Regions from separate parts of the Micromonospora sp. NPDC047730 genome, predicted to be linked through region 3. Evidence: riboswitches for the same ligand, from Rfam matches in the RefSeq annotation. Region 3 holds a riboswitch; each other region holds the start of a gene.
The links. A riboswitch is a leader RNA that binds a small molecule or an ion and turns the genes downstream of it on or off. The one in region 3 is predicted to bind cobalamin.
Positions count from the first base shown of each region.

Region 1: linked by a shared signal. The riboswitch ahead of cobN (cobaltochelatase subunit CobN) and the one ahead of ACGF5G_RS01910 (ABC transporter substrate-binding protein) in region 3 are both predicted to bind cobalamin.
Region 2: linked by a shared signal. The riboswitch ahead of bluB (5,6-dimethylbenzimidazole synthase) and the one ahead of ACGF5G_RS01910 (ABC transporter substrate-binding protein) in region 3 are both predicted to bind cobalamin.

Region 1 is NZ_JBIDCU010000011.1:165,094-170,683, reverse strand. It holds gene ACGF5G_RS24100 (hypothetical protein) at 1-308, shown strand, start outside; gene ACGF5G_RS24095 (MBL fold metallo-hydrolase) at 328-1,047, opposite strand; partial or broken gene ACGF5G_RS24090 (MFS transporter) at 1,235-1,525, shown strand; cobalamin riboswitch at 1,610-1,739, shown strand; gene cobN (cobaltochelatase subunit CobN) at 2,106-5,590, shown strand, end outside.
Region 2 is NZ_JBIDCU010000002.1:628,496-634,085, reverse strand. It holds partial or broken gene ACGF5G_RS09125 (LysM peptidoglycan-binding domain-containing protein) at 1-30, shown strand, start outside; gene ACGF5G_RS09120 (Rieske 2Fe-2S domain-containing protein) at 483-1,322, opposite strand; gene bluB (5,6-dimethylbenzimidazole synthase) at 1,472-2,101, opposite strand; cobalamin riboswitch at 2,138-2,338, opposite strand; gene ACGF5G_RS09110 (DMT family transporter) at 2,653-3,570, shown strand; gene ACGF5G_RS09105 (crotonase/enoyl-CoA hydratase family protein) at 3,613-4,374, shown strand; gene ACGF5G_RS09100 (dihydrolipoyl dehydrogenase family protein) at 4,398-5,590, opposite strand, start outside.
Region 3 is NZ_JBIDCU010000001.1:394,209-399,798, forward strand. It holds gene ACGF5G_RS01895 (ABC transporter permease) at 1-719, shown strand, start outside; gene ACGF5G_RS01900 (ABC transporter ATP-binding protein) at 716-1,792, shown strand; gene ACGF5G_RS01905 (ABC transporter ATP-binding protein) at 1,789-2,502, shown strand; cobalamin riboswitch at 2,587-2,770, shown strand; gene ACGF5G_RS01910 (ABC transporter substrate-binding protein) at 2,799-3,806, shown strand; gene ACGF5G_RS01915 (FecCD family ABC transporter permease) at 3,848-5,014, shown strand; gene ACGF5G_RS01920 (ABC transporter ATP-binding protein) at 5,014-5,590, shown strand, end outside.

The sequences.
Region 1 (5,590 bases), on a different contig from region 3:
GCACCGACGCGGCCCCCACGAAGCTCGACCGCGAGGCGACCCGCGAGGACCTGGCCGCGCTGGAGGCGTTCGTCACCAGCCGCCGGGGCGTGGAGTTCTACCTGGAGCCGGAGACCACGGCGACCGACACCACCGTGGTGGCGATCGCCCACGACGGCGAGTGGATCCGCCGCCGCACCGGCTCGCCGCGCGCCGCCGGGTCGATCGCCCGCAAGCACGCGGTGCCGCTGTACGAGGCCGCCCGCACCGGCTACCCGGAGCGGATGCGGGCCTGGAACCGGGCCCACCCGGAGCGCCGCGTCCGCTGACCGTGGCGCCGCCGTGGCGTCACCGCCCGGCGGCGACCGCCGCGCGTGCCTCGTCCAGCGTCATCGGCGGCTGGTGGCTCGCGACGTACCAGTGGACGTCGTCGGCCAGCAGCCGGCGTACCAGGGCGAGGTCGGGCCGGTCCTCGGGGGTGCGCAGGTGCGCCGGCGGCGGATAGAAGCAGTCGCCGAGCAGCAGCACGCCCGAGTCCGGCACCGCCACCACCGTCGAGTCCGGCGCGTGGGCGCCCCCGACGTGCCGCACCCGCACGCCGACCGGCAGCTCCAACTCGTCGGTGAAGGTCCGGGTCGGCGGCAGCACCGCGAAGCCGTCCCACGAGTCGACCGCCAGCGCCCGGGCCCGGAAACTCGGGCCGAGCCGCGGATTCGCCCGCACCTGCTCCCGCAGGTACCGATGGCTCCACGGCCGGGCCGCCTCCGCACGCAGCAGCCGCTCGCCGGCGACGTGGCCGACGATCTCCACGCCGGGCCAGGCGCAGGCGCCCCAGACGTGGTCCCAGTGGTGGTGCGTGTAGACCAGCCAGCGGGGCGGGGGCAGCCCGGCGGCAGCCAGCGCGGACCGGATCTCCCGGGCGTGCGCGGGGCTCTGCCCTGCGTCGACCAGCACGCTGCCCCGGTCGTCGGCGACCAGGGCGACGCCGGCCTGGACGGCTTCCGGGTCCGGATCACCCGGGCAGAGCCAGACCCGACCGGCGAGGTGCTGGAACGTTACGGCGGCCATGGCGCACAACTCCCTGGATTCCGGACGACGCGGCGGACTGGCGCCCGATCGTAGGTGCTGGAAGCTCGACGGCTGTCCCCGAGGTCAGGAGCGCGCGTCCCGCCCGTCCGTGCCGGGCAGCTGTCGTCGGCCGCCCCTGCCTGGCGGCGCCACCCGGGGGGACGGGGCGGGCGGTAGGGTGTCCGGCATGGCTGACCGGTCGTCGGCCCTGGGCCGTCCCTTCTGGACATTCTGGAGCGCCGCCGCCCTGGCCAACCTGGGCGACGGCATCCGCGTGGCGGCGTTCCCGCTCCTCGCCGCCGCGCTGAGCGACGACCCGGTGGCGGTGGCCGCCGTGGCCGCGGCGCAGTTCCTGCCCTGGTTGGTCACCGGCCTGTTCGCCGGAGCGCTCGCCGACCGCAGGGCAGCCCGGGAGATCATCGCCGCCGCCGACGTGGGCCGGGTCCTGGTCCTGTCGACGTTGGCCCTGGCCGTCGCGACGGCCCGGCGGGGTCGGCCTCCGATCCCGTCGCGTTGACCCGGGGACCGGGGGTGTGGCAGCATTCGCGGCCTGACGGCAGTGAAGGAAGCCGGTGTGATTCCGGCGCGGTCCCGCCACTGTCACCGGGGAGCGATCCCCCCTCGTGAGTCACGGCCGTGCGTGCGCGGTTGGAAGACCGGGGGTGAGCGTCGATCCGGGAGCCAGGATACTTCGGCCGTCGGGAGTGACCCCAGGGCGTGGACACCCGAGGAGGACCCGATGACGCACCGCGTCTCCGCCATCGACGATCATCGTCGCATCGTGCCCGGCCGCCACAGCGCGCCGGCGAGCAGCCGTATTTCCGCAGCCCCGTCCGGCCGCCGCGGCGCGCGTCCGGCCGACCGTGGTGTGCCCGCCCCCGGTCGCCCCGCAGCGGTCGGGCGCGTCGCCCGTCCCTGACGCCCGCACCGCGCCGCCCGACCCCGTCGGCCCGCCGGTGAGCCGCTTCCCGGCCCGCCGTACCCGCTGAACCGCGCCCACCCCTCGTACCGCCCGATCGTCCTCGCGTCGATCCGGGCGTCACTCTCCGGAGCCGTCCGTGCGCATCCTGCTGCTGTCCACCGCCGACACCGACCTGCTCGCCGCCCGCGCCAGCGGCGCCGACTACCGACTCGCCAACCCCGCCCGGGTCGCCGCCGACGCCGTGCCCGCGCTGCTCGACGGCGTGGACCTCGCGGTCGTACGCCTGCTCGGCGGCCGGCAGGCGTGGCCGGACGGGCTCGCCACGGTGCTGGCCTCCGGCGTGCCCACGGTCGTGCTCAGCGGCGAGGCCCTGCCGGACGCGGAGCTGATGGCGGCCTCCACCGTCCCCGCCGGAGTGGCCACCCAGGCGCTGGCCTACCTGGTCGAGGGCGGCCCCGAGAACCTCGCCCAGCTCGCCCGGTTCCTCTCCGACACGGTGCTGCTCACCGGCGAGGGGTTCGCCCCGCCCGCGCCCACCCCGACGTACGGCGTCCACGGCGACCGGCCCGTGCGGCCCGACCGGCCGACCGTCGGGATCGTCTTCTACCGGGCGCACGCCCTCGCCGGCAACACCGGCTTCGTCGACGCCCTCGCCGACGCCGTCGACGCGGCCGGCGGCAACCCGCTGCCGATCTTCTGCGGCTCGTTGCGCGGCCTCACCGCCGGCGCGGGACCGCTGGGGCTCTTCGGCCGCTGCGACGCCCTGCTGGTCACCGTGCTCGCCGCCGGCGGCACGGTCGCCGCCGACGCCTCCGGCGGGGGCGACGAGGACGCCTGGGACGTGGGCGCGCTCGCCGCCCTCGACGTGCCGGTGATCCAGGCGCTCTGCCTCACCAGCACCCGCGAGCAGTGGGCCGGCAGCGACGCCGGACTGTCCCCGCTGGACGCCGCGATGCAGGTGGCCATCCCCGAGTTCGACGGCCGGATCGTCACCGTGCCGTTCTCGTTCAAGCGGATCGACGCCGACGGGCTCTCCAGCTACGTCGCCGACCCGGAGCGGGCCGCCCGGGTGGCCGGCATCGCCGTGCGGCACGCCCGGCTGCGGCACGTGCCCAACGCCGACAAGCGGCTCGCGGTCGTGCTCAGCTCCTACCCGACGAAGCACTCCCGGGTCGGCAACGCCGTCGGCCTGGACACCCCGGCCTCGGCGGTCCGGCTGCTCGCCGCCCTCGCCGAGGCCGGCTACCACCTCGGCGACGCCCCCGTGCCCGACGACGGGGACGCGCTCATCCACGCCCTCATCGCCGCCGGGGGGCACGACGTCGAGTGGCTCACCCCGGAACAGCTCGCCGCCGCCGAGGCGCGGGTGCCCGGGGCGACGTACCGGCGCTGGTTCGACCAGGCGCCGGCGGAGCTGCGGGAGCGGATGCTCGCCCACTGGGGGGAGCCGCCCGGCGGGCTCTACACCGACGGCGGGGACATCGTGCTGGCCGGGCTGCGCTTCGGCAACGTGGTGCTGCTGATCCAGCCGCCGCGCGGCTTCGGCGAGAACCCGATCGCCATCTACCACGACCCGGACCTGCCGCCGAGCCACCACTACCTGGCCGCGTACCGCTGGCTGGCCGCGCCCGCCACCGACGGCGGCTTCGGCGCGGACGCGGTGGTGCACCTGGGCAAGCACGGCACCCTGGAGTGGCTGCCCGGCAAGGGCCTCGGGCTGGCCGCCGACTGCGCCCCCGACGCCGTCCTCGGCGACCTGCCGCTGGTCTACCCGTTCATCGTCAACGACCCCGGCGAGGGCACCCAGGCCAAGCGCCGCGCGCACGCCGTCGTCGTCGACCACCTGGTGCCGCCGATGGCCCGCGCCGAGACGTACGGCGACCTGGCGAAGCTGGAGCAACTCCTCGACGAGTACGCCACCGTGCAGGCGCTCGACCCCGCCAAGGTGCCCACCGTGCAGGCGCAGATCTGGGCCCTGGTGCGCGCCGCGGAGCTGCACCACGACCTGCACGCCGAGGACATGCCGGCCGCCGAGGACTTCGACGACTTCGTGCTGCACCTCGACGGGTACCTCTGCGAGGTCAAGGACGTGCAGATCCGCGACGGCCTGCACATCCTCGCCGCCGCGCCCACCGGCGAGCCCCGGGTCAACCTCGTCCTCGCCGTGCTGCGCGCCCCGCAGGTCTGGGGCGGCGCCCGTGCCCTGCCCGGCCTGCGCCAGGCCCTCGCCGCCGCGTACGGGCTCGACGAGCAGGAGCTGCTCGCCGCGCCGGGCCAGCGGCTGGCGCTGCCCGAGGCGCTGACCGACACCGTCGACGGGCCGGCCGGCACCGCCGCCGACGCCGTCGACCTGATCGAGGCCCTCGCGCGCCGGCTGGTCGTCGGCATGGAGACCCTCGGCTGGGACGCCGACAAGGTCGACGCCGTGGTCGAGGAGGTCACCGGCCGGGCCGTCCCGGACGCCGCCGCCGTGCTCCGCTTCGCCGCCACCGAGCTGGTGCCCCGGCTGGACCGTACGACCGACGAGATCGACCGGGTGGTGGGTGCGCTCGACGGGCGGTTCGTGCCGCCCGGCCCGTCCGGCTCGCCCACCCGGGGCCTGGTCAACGTGCTCCCCACCGGCCGGAACTTCTACTCCGTCGACCCCAAGGCGATCCCCAGCCGCAACGCCTGGGATGTCGGGGTGGCCCTGGCCGACTCGCTGCTCGCCCGGCACCTCGCCGACACCGGCGAGTACCCGCGCTCCGTCGGCCTGACCGTCTGGGGCACCAGCGCCATGCGCACCCAGGGCGACGACGTCGCCGAGGTGCTCGCGCTGCTCGGCTGCCGTCCCACCTGGGACGACCGCTCCCGCCGGGTCACCGGCGTGGAGGTGGTGCCGCCGGCCGAGCTGGGCCGCCCCCGCGTCGACGTCACCGTGCGGATCTCCGGCTTCTTCCGGGACGCCTTCCCGCACGTGGTCGCGCTCATCGACGACGCGGTGCGGTTGGTCGCCGCCCTGGAGGAGCCCGCCGAGCAGAACTTCGTCCGCGCGCACGTCGCCGCCGACCTCGCCGAGCACGGCGACGAGCGGCGGGCCACCGCCCGCGTCTTCGGCTCCAAGCCGGGCGCGTACGGGGCCGGGCTGCTGCCGCTGATCGACTCCCGCAACTGGCGCAGCGACGCCGACCTCGCCGAGGTGTACGCCGTCTGGGGCGGCTACGCCTACGGCCGGGGGCTGGACGGGCGGGAGGCGCGCGCCGACATGGAACGCTCCTTCGCCCGGATCGCGGTGGCGGTGAAGAACCAGGACACCCGCGAGCACGACATCGTCGACTCCGACGACTACTTCCAGTACCACGGCGGGATGGTGGCGATGGTCCGTCACCTCACCGGCGCCGCCCCGGCCGCGTACGTGGGCGACTCGGCGATGCCGCACGACGTGCGTACCCGCACCCTCGGCGAGGAGACCCGGCGGGTGTTCCGGGCCCGGGTGGTCAACCCGAAGTGGATCGCCGCGATGCGCCGGCACGGCTACAAGGGCGCGTTCGAGCTGGCCGCCACCGTGGACTACCTGTTCGGCTACGACGCCACCGCCGGCGTCGTCGACGACTGGATGTACGAGCACCTGGCCGCCGCGTA
Region 2 (5,590 bases), on a different contig from region 3:
CGCCGTCGAGGCACCGGGGGTGCCGGACGGGACGGAGGCAGCCGCAGCGGAAGCGGACGCGCGACCGGACACAAGGCAACCGGACGGGGCCGGACGGCACACGACGGAACCGGACGGGACGCGGCTCCCCGGGGCGCCGGCGCAGCCACCCACACCGGGACGACCGCGATCCCCCGCGACAGCACCCCCCGCGGCCACAGCGACGCGCCCACCACCCCCCGCCCGCTGGCCGGCGCCCACGCCGACACCACCCGCGACCCCCTAATCGGCCGCCACCGCCGCCCCTGACCCACCCCCGGGCGCCCTCGTTGATCATGAAGTTGTTGCAGCGACACGCCGATCAGGACGGCAACAACTTCATGATCAACCGGCGTGAGAGATCAACCGGCGTGAGAGATCAACCGGCGTGAGAGATCAACCGGCGTGAGGGGTGGGGCGGTGTGAGGGAGGGGGTGGGGTGGGGTGGGGTGGGGTGGGGTGGGTCAGGGGAGGCGGGTCTCCAGCATGCCGTTGACGATGCGGGTGGGCAGGACCTGCTGGTCGTTGCCGGACGGCCCGTGCACGACCTCGCCGCCGTTGAGCCGGAACGTGCTGCCGTGCCACGGGCAGACCACGCACGCGTGCCCGTCGATCTCCTGCACCTCGCCCTTGCCGAGCGGGCCGCTCTGGTGCGGGCAGCGCTCCAGCATCACGGTGACCTCGTCGCCGTGCCGGTAGAGGATCACCGAGACGTCGTCGATCTCCCGGGTGATCAGCTTTCGCTGCGGCAGGGCGGACATGTCCGCGATCGAGTGCCAGCCGTCGCTCATCCGGTGCAGCTCGGAGATGCTCTGGTTGACCTGCGCGCCCTGCTTGTACGCCAGGTGCCCGCCGATGTACGCCCCCGTGCTCGCGGCACTGAGCCCGAGGAAGCCGAGCGTACGGCCGAGGTTGTGCCGGCCGGTCATCCGGGCGGCCACGGAGCCGGCGTAGAACGCCAGGCCGATGCTGTTGGAGGCGGCGTGCACCAGGCCGATCCGGCGCTGGTCTCGGGCGAGGGCTGCCCAGTCGTTGAGCCCGGCGACCGCAGCCGGCAGGGCGCTGATGGTGCCCACCGCGCACAGCGTGGTGGCGGCGCGGCGCTGCCCCTGCATCAGGTCCAGCACGGCCGTGCTGAGCCACGCGCCGACCGGCACCTGCACCATCGCCGGGTGCAGCGGGTGCCCCAGCCAGACACCGTGCAGCAGGTCGCGAACGCGCCTTGGGCGGAGGGTGGCCTGGACGGCCCGCTGCAACCGGTCGCCGATCCGGTCCAGCGCGGAGGCCTGCTCGATCTTCGTCATGAGTGCTCGCACCCGTACCGACTTCCCGGCAGGAGCGACCGCAAACCGGTATCCGGTGACGGATCCGCAGCGGTGCGTGACGAGGTTTCTGCCGGCCCGGAACCAGGCGCGCCCGGCCGGATGGGCCCAGCCCTTCCGCGGTGGTGAGGTCAGCGGTCCGGCGACGTCCAGCGGTCGTGGTGGATCGCCTCGGCCAGCGGGCGCTTCTGCCGCCAGCCGTGCCGGGCCAGGTCGGGCACGGCCTCGAAGTGGGTGACCGGCCCGAGGCAGAGCCACGCCACCGGCCGTACGCCGTCGGGGATGCCGAGCAGCTCAGCCAGCCAGGGCTCCCGGTAGAACGACACCCACCCGACGCCGAGCCCCTCGGCGGTGGCGGCCAGCCAGAGGTTCTGGATGGCGAGGCAGGCCGAGTAGAGCCCGGTGTCGGCGATGGCGTGCCGCCCGAGCACGGCGGCGCCACCGCGGGCCGGGTCGTAGGTGACCACCACGGACAGGGTGGACTCCAGCACCCCGTCGATCTTGATGCGGGCGAACCGCTCGGCCGCCTCCCCGTCCAGGGTGGCGGCGAAGGTGTCCCGCTCGGCCTGGACGTGCTCGTGGAACCGGCGCCGCAGCTCGGGGTCGCGGACGAGTACGAAGTCCCAGGGCTGGGAGTAGCCGACGCTCGGCGCGGCGTGCGCCGCGGTCAGGACGCGGTGCAGCGTCTCGTCGGGCACCGGCGCCCCGGTGAACTGGCCGCGGACGTCCCGGCGGCGATGAATGACGTCGTAGAGATCCAAGGCAGGCTCCCGCTGCGCTCGGCCCACGCTCGGGGCGTGGGCACCTGACCGCGAGGCCGGTCTTCGGACTCCCGGATCGACGCCTGGCCGTCCGCCTTCCCGGCCCGGGCGGGCCAGTGGCTGCGCTCTCGCGCGTGGACGGTGGCTCCCCGGTCACCGCGGCGGGCCCGTGCCGGATTCGCACCGGCTTCCCGATTCTCCCCGCTCGCGCGGGGCACCTCACATGATCGTGCCGCCCGGCATGCTAGCGCCGCGCCAACCGGACCGGCGCTGCTGGGCCAGTCGGACGCCTGCGTCCGCCGCCCCGCCGCCGCCCGGCCGGACCTGCCAGGGACCGGACCGCCACCCGGCCGGACCCGCCAGGGCCGGACCCGCCAGGGCCGAACCCGCCAGGGACCGGACCGCCACCCGGATCCGCCACCCGGCCGGACCCGCCAGGGCCGAACCCGCCAGGGGCCGAACCCGCCAGGGACCGGACCGCCGCCCGGATCCGCCGGCCGGGCGGGGAAATCCGGTCGCGGGCCGCGCCGTCCGCGACCAGTGTGGTCCGGGTGTACGCACTCGCCTCCCGCCCGCTGCCGGCCGGCCACCCGGCGGCCCGACTGACCGTCGCCCTCGGCCGGCCCCGGGCCGTGCCGCCACCGCTGCTGATGCTGCTGGGCATGCTCTCCACCCAGGTCGGCGCGGCCGTCGCCAAGCAGCTCTTCGGCAGCACCAGCGCCGGCGGTACGACCACGCTGCGGCTCGGCTTCGCCGCGCTGATCCTGCTGCTCGTGGCCCGGCCCGGGCTGCGGCTGGGCTGGCGCGCCGCCGGCCTGGTCGGGGCGTTCGGGCTCACCCTGGCGCTGATGAACCTCGCCTTCTACGCGGCGCTGCACCGCGTGCCGCTCGGCGTGGCGGTCACCATCGGTTTCGCGGGGCCGCTGCTGGTGTCGCTCGCCGGCAGCCGCCGGCCCGCCGACGTGGCGTGGGCGGTCCTGGCGGGCGGCGGGGTGCTGCTGATCAGCGGGCTCGGCGGGACCGGGGTGGACCGGGTGGGGCTGCTGTTGTGCGTCGCCATCGCGGTCGGCTGGGCCGGGTACGTACTGCTCGGCAAGGCGGTCAGCGCCCGCGTGCCGGGCAGCCGGGGCCTCGCGCTGGGAATGGCCGTCGCCGCGCTCGCCGTACTGCCGTTCGGGGTCGCCGGCAGCGGCACGGCGCTGCTCGACCCGTGGACCCTCGCGCTGGGCGTCGCGGTGGCACTGCTGTCGTCGGTGCTGCCGTACTCGGCCGAACTGGCCGCGCTGCGCCGGATGCCGGCCCGGGTCTTCGCGATCCTGCTCAGCCTGGAGCCGGCGATCGGCGCGCTGGTCGGGCTGGTCCTGCTGGGCGAGCTGCTGGCCTGGCCGCAGGCGGCCGGGGTGGCGTGCGTGGTCGGCGCCGCGCTGGGCGCGACCCTGGTCCGGCCCGGCGCCGCGAAGGCGCGCTGACGCCCCCTGGCGCCGTCGGCACCACCGGGGCATGCTGTGCCGATGGGCGTACGCGTCGAGCACGACGGGCCGGTGACCACGGTGATCCTGGACCGCCCGGCGGCCCGCAACGCGGTCGACGGGCCGACGGCCCGGGCCCTGGCCGACGCGTTCCGCGCCTTCGAGGCCGACCCCGACGCGGCGGTGGCCGTGCTCTGGGGCGCCGGCGGCACGTTCTGCGCGGGGGCCGACCTGAAAGCGATCGGCACCCCGAGCGGCAACCGGGTCGAGCCGGAGGGGGACGGCCCGATGGGCCCGACCCGGATGACGCTCGGCAAGCCGGTGATCGCCGCGATCTCCGGTCACGCCGTGGCCGGCGGGTTGGAGCTGGCGCTCTGGTGCGACCTGCGGGTCGCCGAGTCCGACGCGGTCCTCGGGGTGTTCTGCCGGCGCTGGGGGGTGCCGCTGATCGACGGGGGGACGGTCCGGCTGCCCCGGCTGATCGGCGAGAGCCGGGCGATGGACCTGATCCTCACCGGCCGGCCGGTGCCGGCCGAGGAGGCGTACGCGATGGGGCTGGTGAACCGGCTGGTCGCCCCGGGTGAGGCGCGGGCGGCGGCCGAGCGGCTGGCGGCCGAGATCGCCCGGCACCCGCAAACCTGCCTGCGCAACGACCGGGCCGCCGTGCTGGCCGGCGCCGGCCAGCCGGAGCCGGCGGCGCTGGCGACCGAGCTGGCGTACGGGATGGACTCGCTCGCCGCCGACGCGGCGGCCGGGGCGGCCCGGTTCGCCGCCGGCGCCGGGCGGCACGGCGCGGCCGTCTAGCGCGGACGCGGCGGCACGGCCGTCTAGCGCAGGTGCCGCAGCGCGTCCTCGATGGCCCGGTGGAACGTCGGGTAGGCGTAGATCATGTGCCGGAGCCGGGCCAGCGGTACGGCCGCGTGCACCGCCACCACCAGCCCGGAGAGCACCTCGCCGCCGGCCGGCCCGACCGACGTCGCGCCGATCAGCACGCCCTGGTCGGCGTCGGCGACCAGCTTGACGAAGCCCTCGTTGCCGCTCCGGTGGATCCAGCCGCGCGCCGACGACGGCAGTTCGGCGAGGCCGACCTGCACGTTGATCCCGCGCTCGCGGGCCTGCCGTTCGGTGAGGCCGACCGCGCCGATCTCGGGGTCGGTGAAGGTGACCCGGGGCAGCGCGCGGTAGTCGGCGCGCGGCACCGCGCCGGCGGAGGCACCCGACCCGGTGGTGCCGGACGCGCTGACCGCGCCGGCCGCGCCGCCCGTCACGCGGGCCGTGCCGCTGGCGTCCGGCCCGCCGTCGGCGCGCCGGGCGTGGTCGAGCACGTCGGCGACGACGATCCCCGCCTGGTACATGGCGACGTGGGTGAACGCGCCCTCCCCGGTGACGTCGCCGACCGCCCACATCCCGTCGGTGACGCGCAGCCGGTCGTCGACGGCCAGGTACCGCTGGCCGGCGTCCACCCCGACGGTGTCCAGGCCCAACTCGTCGAGGTGGGCGCGGCGGCCGGTCACCACCAGCAGCCGCTGCCCGGTGAACTCCGCCCCGTCGGCCCCGTGCAGCGTGAAGCCGCGCCCGTCGTGGCGGACCCGCTCCGCCCGTACGCCGGTGTGGATCTCCACCCCGTCGGCGCGCAGCGCGGCGGCGGCCACCTCGGACGCCTCCGGCTCCTCGACCGCGAGCACCCGGTCCGCCGCCTCGACGACGGTGACCTGGACGCCGAACCTGGCGAACACCTGGGCCAGCTCCAGGCCGATCGCGCCGCCGCCCAGCACCAGCAGCGACTCCGGCAACTCCTCGACCTCGATCGCCTGGCGGTTGGTCCAGTACGGCGTGTCGGCCAGCCCGTCGACCGGCGGCACGGACGGCTTGGTGCCGGTGCCGAGCACGATCCCGTGCCGGGCCTGGAAGACCCGCCCGCCGACCCGGACCCGGCCGGGGCCGTCGAGGCGGGCGCTGCCCCGGACGAACCGGCCGCCCTTGCCGGTGAAGCGTTCCACGGCGACCGTGTCGTCCCAGG
Region 3 (5,590 bases):
ACCTGGCGCGTACCCGGCTCGCGCCCTCGGCCGCGCACCCGGCCGGCACCGACGACCTGGGCCGCGACGTGGCCCACCGCGGCCTCTACGGCCTGCGTGTCTCCCTGCTCGTCGGCGCGGTCGCCGCGCTCGTGGCGACCGTGATCGGTGGTTTCGTCGGGGCGGTCGCCGGCACCCTCGGCGGCTGGGTCGACCGGGCGCTGATGCGGGTGGTCGACACCATCGCGGCGCTGCCGCACCTGCTGCTGGGCATCTTCATCGTCGCGATGCTGCGCCCCAGCCTCGGCGCGGTGATCGTGTCGATCGGGCTGACGCACTGGCTGTCCACCGCCCGCATCGTCCGCTCCGAGCTGCTCAGCCTGCGCACCCGGCCGTTCGTCGACGCCGCGATCGCCGGCGGCGCCAGCCGCGCGCGGGTGATCACCCGGCACCTGCTCCCGCACGTGCTGCCCCGGCTGGCCCTGGCCACCACGCTGATGGTGCCGCACGCCGTCTGGCACGAGACCGCGCTGTCCTTCCTCGGTCTCGGCCTGCCCCCGCACCTGGCCTCCATCGGCAACATGATCAACGACGGGCAGCGCTCCCTGCTCACCGGCGCCTGGTGGGCCAGCCTCGTCCCCGGCCTGCTCCTCGTCGTCGTCACGCTGGCCCTGGCCACCCTCACCGGCCGGTGGCGCGACCGCCTCGACCCGCGCGTACGAGCGGAGCTGAACCTTTGACCACCACCCGCGAGCCCCACGCCGCCACGGCCGGCACCGCCGCCACCGGCGACGCCACGCCCGTCACGGTCGGCAGCGCCGCCTCCACGGTCGGCAGCGCGGCCGGTCCTCGTCCCGCCCTGCTGGAGGTCGACGGGCTGACCGTCCGCTTCCAGCTCCGTGACGCCGTGGTGCGGGCCGTCACCGACCTGCGCCTCACCGTCCACCCCGGCGAACTGGTGGCCGTGGTGGGGGAGTCCGGCTGCGGCAAGTCGGTGCTCGCCCACGCCCTGCTCGGCCTGCTCCCCGGCAACGCCACCGTCTCCGGCCACGCCCGGCTGCGCCCGCCCGGCGGGGACCAGGTCGACCTGATCGGCTGCACCGAGCGCCACCTCGCCCGCGCCGTACGCGGCCGCGCGGTCGGGCTGGTGCCGCAGAGCCCCGCCACCGCGCTGACCCCCGTACGCACCGGCCGGCGGCTGCTGGCAGAGACCCTGCGCGCCCACGGGCACGCCCGCCGCGACGCGCCCTCGGCGGCCGAGCGGGTCGCCGCCGACGTCGGGCTAGACCCCGCCGACCTCGACCGCTACCCCCACGAGCTCTCCGGCGGCATGGCGCAACGCCTGGCCACCGCCCTCGCGCTCGCCCCCGACCCGCCGCTGCTGCTCGCCGACGAACCGACCACGGGCCTCGACCGGCCCCTGGTCGACCACACCCTCGACCTGCTGCGCCGCCGCTGCGACGCCGGCAACGCCGTCCTGCTCATCACCCACGACCTGGCCGCCGCCCGCCGCGTCGCCGACACCGTCGCCGTCATGTACGCCAGCCGGGTCGTCGAGCGCCGGCCCACCGAGGCGCTGTTCGCCGCGCCCGCCCACCCCTACACCGTGGGCCTGCTCGACGCCCTGCCCGAGCGGGCGTTCCGCCCCGTGCCCGGCCACCCGCCGATGCTCACCGACCTGCCCGCCGGCTGTGCCTTCGCCCCGCGCTGCGACCGCGCCACCGACACCTGCCGCACGCCGCCCACCCCGGTCGTGGACGGCTCCGGCCAGGTCGCCTGCCACCACCCGCTGCCCTTCGGAGCGCCGGCATGACCACGACCACGGCCACCCGTCGACACCTCGGACCGGAGGCGACCGCCACCGCGCTCGCCGCCCACCAGGTCACCGTCGCCTACGGTCGGCAGCGCGTCCTCGACCGCGTCGACCTGCACGTCGCCCCCGGCGAGACGGTCGGGCTGCACGGGCCCTCGGGCAGCGGCAAGTCCACCCTGGCCCGGGTACTCGCCCTGCTGCACGCCCCCGACGCCGGGCACGTCACCCTCGACGGCCACCGGGTCGCCGGAGTCCGCCACCGGCTGCCGGCGGCCGTCCGCACCCGCGTCGCGATCCTGTTCCAGAGCCCACGCGCCGCCACCGACCCGCGGCTCAGCCTCGCGGACATCGTCGCCGAACCGCTCCGCGCCACCGGCGTACCGGCCGAGCAGGCCAGGGCCCGCGCGGCCGAGCTGGCCGACCTCGTCGGCCTCACCGCGGACCTGCTCGCCCGCCGCCCGCACGCGGTCAGCGACGGGCAGCTGCAACGGGCCTGCCTCGCCCGGGCGCTCGTGCACCGGCCGGCCTACCTGCTCTGCGACGAGGCCACCGCCATGCTCGACGCCTCCACCCAGGCCCACCTCGCCGCCGTCATCACCGACTACCAGCGGCAGCGCGGCGCCGGGGTCCTGCTGATCACCCACGACCCGGCCCTGATGGCCCGCTGGGCGACCCGGGTCGTCGACCTTCCGCCCCCGCCGGGAGCGTGAACCGCCGCGCGCCGCACCGTCCACAGTGGTGAAGAAGGCCGCTCCGAGGCATTCGTCACCGTGGCATTCGGGGCCGGGCGCAGGCTAGGGTGACGCTGCCGTGGTGTTCGGGAAGCCGGTGGAAGACCGGTGCGGCCCTCGCCACTGTGATCGGGAAGTCCGCGGCCCTCGTCGTCAGAGGTCACTGGGCGTGTCGCACGCCTGGGAAGGCCGGCCACGGACGCACCTCCCGTCAGCCAGGAGACCGGCCACGGCACTGCGATGACCCGTCCACGAGGTGCTGGAAGGCGGTCCCGATGCGCGTGCGCGCTGTGCGGTCCACCCTGTCCCGGCGCGTAGCCGCGCCCCTGTCCGTCCTCCTCGTCCTGCTCGGCGCCTGCGCCACGGACGACGACCCCGCCCCGGCATCCGGCGCGCCGGCCACCCTGACCAACTGCGGCACGCCGGTCACCGTCGCCGCCCCGCCCCAGCGGGCGGTGACCCTGAACCAGCCCGCCACCGAGATCATGCTGGCGCTCGGCCTGGCCGACCGTATGGCCGGCACGGCGTACCTGGACGACGCGATCCTGCCGGAGCACGCCGCCGCGTACGCATCGGTGCCGGTGCTGTCCGGAAAGTACCCGGCCAAGGAGAAACTCCTGGAGACGGCGCCAGACTTCGTCTACGCCTCGTTCCACAGCGCCTTCGGCGACGAGGGCGTCGGCGACCGGGCCGCCCTGGCGGGGCTCGGCATCGGCACCTACCTCTCACCCGCCGGGTGCCCGAAGTCGCACCGGCCGGGAAAGCTCACCGTCGAGGACGTGTTCGCCGAGATCCGGGACGTCGCGGCCGTCTTCGGGGTGCCGGAGCGGGCCGAGACGCTCATCGCCGACCACCGCGCCCGGATCGCCGCCGCTGCCGCCAGGCTCGACGGCACGCGGGACGTCTCCGTGCTCTGGTGGGACGCCGGCACCGACGCCCCGAGCGTGGGCGCCTGCTGCGGCAGCCCCAACATGATCATGTCGGCGGTCGGGATCGGCAACGCCTTCGGCGACCTCGCCGGCGGCTGGGCCGACACCAGTTGGGAGAGCGCCGTCGCGCGCGACCCCGACGCGGTCGTGCTGGTCGACGCGACCTGGGACCCGGCCGCCGCGAAGCAGGCGTTCCTGGCCCGGCACCCCACCCTCAAGGACCTGCCCGCGGTGGCCGGGCAGCGGTTCGTCGTCATTCCGTTCTCGTCCACCACCGCCGGGGTGCGGGCGGTGCTCGGCGTCGAGGCGCTCGCCGCGGGGATGGCGCAGCTTCCCGCCCGAGCGGGCCGCTGACCGCCGTGGCGCGCCGTACCGCCGTGGCTCGCCGTACCGCCGTGGCTCGCCGTCTCGCCGTGGCCCGCCGTCTCGCCGTGCGCGGTCGGGCCGGCGCGGATCCCGGCGCCACTGCCTCCGGGGTCCGGCGCGGCCGGCCCGTCCGTCCCGTCGGCACCGTCGCGCTGCTGGTCACGTTGCTGGCGGTGCTGGTCGTGTCGATCGGGGCGGCCGTCACCGTCGGGCCGGCCGACATCCCCGTGTCGACGGTCTGGGCCGTCGTGGCCGACCGCCTGGGCCTGGCCCACGCCGACGTGCCGCTGCTGCGCGAGCACATCGTCTGGCGGCTGCGCCTGCCCCGGGTGCTCGGCGCCGCAGTGCTGGGCGCCGGGCTGGCGGCCGTCGGGGCGGTGACACAGACCGTCACCCGCAACCCGCTGGCCGACCCGTACCTGCTCGGGGTCTCCTCCGGGGCGTCGCTCGGCGCGGTCGCGGTGCTCGTCCTCGGCGTCGGCGGCGGGGTCGCGGCGCTCACCGGGGGCGCCTTCACCGGCGCGCTGGCCGCGTTCGCCGTCGTGGCGGCGGTGGCCGGCCGGCGGGCCGCGCTGGCGCCCACCCGGGTGGTGCTGGCCGGGGTCGCCGTCGCGCAGCTGTGCGGGGCGGCGACGTCGTTCGTCATCGTCTGGGTCGCCGACCCGCACGCCACGCAGAGCATCACCTTCTGGCTCTCCGGCTCGCTGGCGCGCGTCGACTGGCCCGCCCTGGCCTGGGTGGTACCGGTGCTGGCCGCCGTGCTCGCCCTCGTGGCGGCGTACGCCCGCACGCTCAACGCCTTCGCCTTCGGCGAGGACGCCGCCGAGACCCTCGGCGTGCCCGTCACCCGGGTCCGGTGGCTGCTGCTGGTCGCCACCGCGCTGCTCACCGCGGCGCTGGTCGCCGTCAGCGGCGCGGTGGGTTTCGTCGGGCTGATCCTGCCGCACGCCGCCCGGTTCCTCACCGGCGCGGACCACCGGCGCCTGCTGCCCGTCGTCGTCCTCGCCGGCGCGATCTTCATGGTCTGGGTGGACACCGCCGCGCGGACCCTGTTCGCGCCCCGCGAACTGCCGGTGGGCGTGCTGACGGCGCTGCTCGGGGTGCCCGCCTTCGTGGTCCTGCTGCACCGGGCCCGGCCGGCAGAGTCGCGGCGACCCCGGGGACGGTGGGCCGGGTGCCGGAAGGCGGGCGACTGATGCTCGCCGTCACCGACGTGTCCTGGGCCGTCGCGGCCCGGCGGATCCTCGACGACGTCACCTGCGCCGTGCCGGCGGGCAGCCTCGTCGGGCTGCTCGGCCCCAACGGCTGCGGCAAGACCACCCTGCTGCGGATCGTCGCCCGGCTCGTCGCGCCCGACAACGGGCGGGTCACCATCGGCGGCGACGACGTCGCCACCCTGCCCCGCGCGGCGCTGGCCCGCCGCGCCGCGCTGCTCGCCCAGCACGCCGACACCGACCTGGACCTCACCGTCGAGGAGGTGGTGCTGCTCGGCCGTACCCCGCACCGCCGCTCGCGATGGTCGGACAGCGACGCCGACCGTGCCGCCGCGGCCGACGCGCTGGCACGGGTCGACCTCGACGGGTACGCCGGCCGCCGCTGGCACACCCTCTCCGGCGGCGAACGGCAGCGGGTCCAGCTGGCCCGCGCGCTCGCCCAGCAACCGCACCTGCTGCTGCTCGACGAGCCCACCAACCACCTCGACATCGGCCACCAGTTGCAACTGCTGCACCTGGTCCGCCGCGCCGGGGTCACCACCCTCGCCGCGCTGCACG